Idiomarina loihiensis L2TR: one gene and its partner. The protein of the gene in region 1 binds, or shares a complex with, the protein of each later gene. Links are inferred from orthologs where the notes say so. Each region holds a gene or a part of one and is shown in the gene's direction. Other genes may lie near its edges.

Region 1 (3,222 bases):
TTGAGCTGGTATCTGAATGATATTCTGGCTTTATTCGGTGCACAGATCTTTGCCGGATCAGATGAAGGTTTGCCAATTATTATTAACGTGTCTCAGGTTATTATTACCGTGGTTGCCGCAATTACCTTAACTTTGGTGGCAACGCTATATCCCGCATCACAAGCCGCACATGTTCAACCCTCGGAGGCATTACGCTATGACTGACGCGCTGTTGCGTTGCAAAGAATTGAGTAAATCCTATCAGGACGGGGGCGACCAGGTTACCGTTTTAAAAGACATTGATTTTGCGCTGCAAGCCGGAGAAATGGTTGCCGTAGTCGGAGCGTCAGGCTCGGGTAAAAGCACTTTGCTGCATTTGTTGGGTGGACTGGATAAACCCTCATCGGGTCAATTATTTTATAAAGATCAGGAAATGACGCCCTGGAAAGCCGACAAGTTGGCGCAGTGGCGTAACCAGAACCTTGGCTTTGTGTATCAGTTTCATCATTTATTGCCGGAATTTTCAGCGTTGGAAAACGTTGCAATGCCGCAAATGATAGCTGGTAAAAGTCCGACGGAAGCTAAACAGCAGGCTGAGCAGCTTTTAGTACGCGTGGGATTAGAGCATCGGTTGTCGCATCGTCCGGCACAGCTCTCCGGCGGTGAACGTCAACGGGTTGCAATAGCCAGGGCTTTTGTGAATAAACCACAGGTTGTGCTGGCTGATGAGCCAACCGGTAACCTCGATGGTGAAGCGGCTGAGAGTATTTATCAGTTAATGCTGGAGCTGAACCAGGAAATGGGCACGGCTTTTATTGTGGTCACTCATGACTTACAGCTGGCTGAGCAACTGCAGCGCGTAGAAGTTTTAAAAAATGGAATTTTGCATAAGGAGCAAGGCTAATGCAGCTTGCCTGGTTAATAGCCCGACGCTTTCGTAAAGGTACTGCGAAACAGGGCTTTTTGTCGTTTATATCGGCCTCATCCACTATTGGTATAGCGCTTGGTTGCGCGGTTTTAATTGCGGCTTTGTCGATGATGAACGGGTTTAATCAGGTGCTGCAGGAGCGGTTACTGGCGGTTGTTCCGCAGGTCGAGTACAGTGCCGTCGAGGGCGCACTGGAAGACTGGCAGGAGGTTGCGGAAATTGCCCGGCAGCATCCGGAAGTTATAGCGGCGGCTCCGGGAATTAATTCCACCGTCATGGTGCAAACCCAGTCAACTTTTCATGGTATTCAGGTTCGGGGAGTATCTGCAGAGCAGGAACAAAACGTATCGGCCTTATCTGATTATGTAAGCAGCGAAGACTGGCAACGCTGGCAGCAGGAAGGTGGTTTGCTGTTAGGGGCGGGGCTAGCCGATAAGCTGAATTTAGCTGTTGGCGATTCTGTTTCCTTACTTACCCCGGAAAAGTCTGAGCGAGGTTTCCGCTCGCCGGAACGGGTGCGACTGGAAGTCACTGGGTTGTTTAAATTTGGCGGACAAATTGACTATCAAAATGCCTACGTCTCTCTGCAAACGGCTAAGAATGAGTTGAGTTTTGCCAGTGATGTCAGCTCGGTACGCTTGCGGTTAAAGGATGTTTTTTCGGCTCCTGCGGTTGCCCGGGAAATAGGTAACCAGTTGCCAGAATTGGTCTATCTGGATGACTGGACCCGAAGTCACGGTCATTTATATCGCGATATTGAGTTGGTGCGCTGGGTAGTGTATCTGGTTTTGATTCTGGTTATGGCTGTAGCCTGTTTTAATATTGTTTCAACACTCATTATGACGGTAGCGAAAAAGCGCAGCCAAATTGCCATGTTGAAAACCCTGGGTATGAAAGACAAGTCCTTACTGCAATCCTTTGTGTTACAGGGGTTAATGAATGGTCTTTATGGGGTGGTTATTGGTTGTGCCTGTGGAATACTTCTGGCTCAGTTTTTACCCGATATTATGCTGACACTTGAATCCTGGTTTCACTTTAAAGTGCTTTCCAACGATATCTACTTTGTTGGTGAGGTGCCTTCCGAATGGGCTTGGGGTGACGTTATTCTAGTGGCCAGTGTGGCATTGCTAATGAGTTTGCTCGCCACTATTTATCCAGCCTGGCGGGCGGTCAAAGTGGAACCCGCCAGAGCCTTGCACGAAAGTACTTAATTGCCTTCAGGGTTGCGACGGCGCCAGGCTTTGACCACAGACTGGCGCCAAAGTAAGCGAATACCGATATAACCAATAAAGCTGGATAACGTGCCAAGAATCAAACATCCAAGCAGTAATGCTGGACCGATGGTCGAAATGCTGTGCATTAACCACTCCCAGCTAAGTTCAAAAGCAAAGGGTTGTGGTGGCTCTGCCAGCAGGGCATTGCCGACTAAATAGCACAGATAGAACATTGGCGGCATAGTAATAGGGTTTGAAACCCAGACAAGCCCAACCGAAAGTGGCAGGTTAACGCGAAAAGGAATTGCCGACGCTGCCGCTAATAACATTTGAAAAGGAACCGGTATAAAAGCGCAGAATAGACCGACTGCAAATGCGCCTGAAGCTGACCGTCGGTTTAAGTGCCATAAGTTTGCGTCGTGCAGAAGGCTGCCGAATAAGCGAATCGCTTTGGATTCGCGCACTTTTTGATGATCAGGCATTAAGCGTTTAATGAAGCGTCTGGCCATAATATGACGTTTATTACCTATCCGGTTACTGCCCCAGGGAAGGAGCAACGATGGATCGTTGGTTACTGGTCTTTATCGGCGGAATATTGTCCGCCTCGTTACACTCTGACATTAAATTTTGGCTAATTGTTTCAACTATCGCTCTACTACTTTTGGCGATAGCTTATGCTTTTTTGTATTTTAGACAGAGGGAAGTAAAACAGCGAACCATCGTACTACTAATGATGGTGTTATTTTGCGGTATTTTATGGGCTAATGCCAACCTTTATTGGCAAAATTTACGCGCTGTACCTGACCGGTTGATTGACCGGGAAACTCAGCTAACGCTTGTTGTAGATGAAATATCGCGTCGTTACCCTTTTCATATACGTATGACAGGCCGGGTAGAAGTTCTGTCTGGTAAAATTTTACCATTCTGGCAGCAACCCCGGGTTCAACTGAACTGGTATAACAGCCAGCATAAACAGGTGCCGAAAGCTGGTGAGCGTTGGCAACTGGAAGTGAAGTTGAAACAGGCAACTGACTATCGCAACCAGGGGAGTTTTCGATACCGGCAATACTTACTGCGCAATAATATTTATGCCTTAGGAAC
Region 2 (3,075 bases), 910 kb from region 1 along the record:
AGTCATATGTTGGTCTGGAACTGCCTAATAAACACCGCGAAATTGTGCAGCTAAGCGAAGTGATTAATAGCGACCAGTTCACCCATAGCGGCTCGCCGTTAACGATGATTCTGGGCAAAAACATTGCGGGCACTCCAGTCGTTGTCGACTTAGGAAAAATGCCGCATTTGCTGGTGGCGGGTACCACCGGCTCCGGTAAATCTGTTGGTGTTAACGTTATGATTCTGAGCCTGCTTTACAAGAGCACGCCGGAAGACGTTCGCCTTATTATGATAGACCCTAAAATGCTTGAGCTGTCGGTTTATGAGGGCATTCCGCACTTGTTGACCGAGGTTGTTACTGACATGAAAGATGCCGCCAATGCACTGCGTTGGTGTGTGGGAGAAATGGAACGTCGTTACAAACTCATGTCATCTTTAGGGGTACGTAATTTAAAAGGCTACAACGCGAAAGTGAAGGCGGCTAAAGACGCTGGTGAACCACTGCGAGACCCTATCTGGAAGCCCGGCGACTCTATGGATGAGTTACCGCCGTTGCTGGAAAAATTACCAAACATTGTCGTGGTGATAGACGAATTTGCCGACATGATGATGATTGTCGGTAAAAAAGTCGAAGAGCTAATAGCTCGTATCGCTCAGAAAGCCCGTGCTGCCGGTATTCACTTAATTTTGGCAACTCAACGCCCATCGGTGGATGTTATCACCGGTTTAATTAAAGCGAATATTCCAACCCGAATTGCGTTTCAGGTATCATCAAAAATAGATTCGAGAACCATTCTGGATCAGCCGGGTGCCGACCAATTGTTAGGGCAGGGCGATATGCTCTATTTACCACCGGGTAGCGGTTCTCCGGTGCGTGTACATGGTGCTTTTGTCGATGACCATGAAGTTCATGCGGTGGTTAAAGACTGGAAAAAACGTGGTCGACCTAACTATCTGGAAGAAATTTTATCGGGCGATCAGGGCGAGGAAGCGCTGCTTCCGGGGGAACAGCAGGAATCTGACGATGCTGAATCTGATCCTCTATACGACGAGGCTGTTGCTTTTGTTACTGAGACTCAACGGGTCTCAGTATCCAGTGTACAGCGCAAATTCCGTATCGGTTATAACCGCGCCGCCCGTATCGTCGAACAAATGCAGGTGAGTGGTGTCGTAACCAGTGCAGGCAATAACGGCCAGCGCGAAGTGCTGGCTCCACGAGCTCCAAGGGATTAATTCATGAAAGCAGTTGTATTTGCCATGGTCATGGCCGTTTCGTTTAATGTGTTTGCCTCAGGCGACGAGTCAGACAAGCAGGCTCTGCAAAGTTTACTGAAACAAACTCAAAGCTTATCGGCAGAGTTTGAACAGCAAGTAAAAGATGAACAGGGCGAAGTGCTACAAACATTAAGCGGTACGTTAAAGCTAAAACGACCCGCTAATTTGTATTGGCATACGAAAGAGCCGGACGAAAGCGTGATGGTCGCTAACGGCAAAAAGGTCTGGTACTACAATCCTTTTGTTGAACAAGTAACCATTTATGCACAGCAGGACATGGTTGACGACAGCCCTTTACTGCTGGTGTTGAACAGCAACGGTAATCAGTGGCAGAACTATAATGTCAGCTTTCGCGATAACCGCTACTTTGTTGAGCATCAAACGAATGGCAGTAAGCTGGAGTTAAGATTTACTGATGAAAAACTCACAGAGATAACTATGGTTCAGGCTCAGGGCGAGCGGACTGAACTGATGCTGAATAATGTGGCGTTAAATGAAACCATCAGCGACGAACAATTTGTTTTTGATGTGCCCGCTGATGTCGACGTCGACGATCAAAGTTAATTGTTGTGGCAGGTCTGGACTTAGATTTTCAACCCGATTTCAAACCTCTTGCGGCGCGAATGCGCCCGCGTACGGTTGACGAGTATGTAGGTCAGCAACATCTTCTTGCTCCCGGTAAACCTTTGCGGGTAGCGGTCGAGCAGGGGCATCTGCATTCAATGATTTTATGGGGGCCTCCGGGTACCGGTAAAACCACCTTAGCTGAACTCATTGCGACTCAGGCAAATGCTACGGTCAGCCGCATTAGTGCGGTAACCTCCGGTGTTAAAGACATTCGAAAAGCCATTGAAGAAGCGAAGTTGCTGGCTCAGCAGCAGGGACGCCGCACCATTTTGTTTGTGGACGAAGTGCACCGTTTCAACAAAAGCCAGCAAGACGCTTTTTTGCCCCACATTGAAGACGGCACTATTGTCTTTATTGGCGCGACCACCGAAAACCCCGGCTTTGAGCTTAACAACGCACTGCTGTCGCGGGCGCGGGTTTACCGGTTACAAACACTGTCCAAAACGGATCTTGAACAGGCTCTGGAAAGCGCGTTAACGGACGCGGAACGAGGCCTTGGTCAACGTCAATTGCAACTGGAAGGTGAAGCCAGGGCAAAGCTTCTGGACTTAGCTGGTGGGGATGCACGTCGCTTATTAAACTATCTGGAAGTGGTTGCTGATTTTGTTGAGAGCAGCAGCCAGCCAATTACGCCCGAGTTGATCACTGCGGCTATTGGTGAAAAAGCCACGGCTTTTGATCATCAGGGTGACCATTACTACGATGTTTTATCCGCTTTTCATAAGTCTGTCAGAGGCTCGTCTCCAGACGGAGCCTTGTATTGGTACGCGCGCTTATTGACCGGTGGTGGGGACGCTTTGGTTATTGCCCGCCGGCTATTGGCTATCGCCTCTGAAGATATAGGTAATGCTGACCCCAGGGCATTACAGTTGGCATTAAACGCCTGGGATACGTACCACAGAGTTGGCCCCGCCGAAGGTGAACGAGCCATTGCTCAGGCGGTTATTTATTGCGCCTGTGCGGCGAAAAGTAATGCCGTTTATAATGCCTTTAAAAGCGCACTAAGAACCGCAAAAGAACACAGCGATGCGCCGGTGCCTGAACATTTGCGTAACGCACCAACCAAGGTGCACAAAGCTCAGGGATATGGTGCTGACTACCAGTACGCACATAATTATCCTAACGCTTACGTTCCGGGTGAACGTTACTTACCGTCGGAAATCGCCGATACCCAGTTCTACGCCCCTGAGCC

What was found.
Region 2: the proteins of IL_RS07770 (region 1) and lolA are in contact, whole or in part, in a cryo-EM structure (PDB 7ARM), measured with the Escherichia coli proteins. The link is inferred for Idiomarina loihiensis L2TR from one-to-one orthologs.

The regions. Positions count from the first base shown.
Region 1 is NC_006512.1:1,625,699-1,628,920, reverse strand. What follows is about bases 1-3,000. They hold IL_RS07770 (lipoprotein-releasing ABC transporter permease subunit), read left to right. Parts: upstream 1-882; coding sequence 883-2,118; downstream 2,119-3,000. Other genes in these bases: IL_RS07760 (DNA internalization-related competence protein ComEC/Rec2), read left to right, coding at 2,681-3,000; IL_RS07765 (DUF2062 domain-containing protein), read right to left, coding at 2,115-2,630; lolD (lipoprotein-releasing ABC transporter ATP-binding protein LolD), read left to right, coding at 197-883; IL_RS07780 (lipoprotein-releasing ABC transporter permease subunit), read left to right, coding at 1-204. Also shown: more of IL_RS07760, read left to right, coding at 3,001-3,222. UniProt on the Escherichia coli protein: Part of an ATP-dependent transport system LolCDE responsible for the release of lipoproteins targeted to the outer membrane from the inner membrane.
Region 2 is NC_006512.1:719,309-722,383, reverse strand. Bases 198-3,018 are described here. They hold lolA (outer membrane lipoprotein chaperone LolA), read left to right. Parts: upstream 198-1,217; coding sequence 1,218-1,820; downstream 1,821-3,018. Other genes in these bases: IL_RS03385 (replication-associated recombination protein A), read left to right, coding at 1,826-3,018; IL_RS03395 (DNA translocase FtsK), read left to right, coding at 198-1,214. Outside these bases: more of IL_RS03395, read left to right, coding at 1-197; more of IL_RS03385, read left to right, coding at 3,019-3,075. UniProt on the Escherichia coli protein: Participates in the translocation of lipoproteins from the inner membrane to the outer membrane.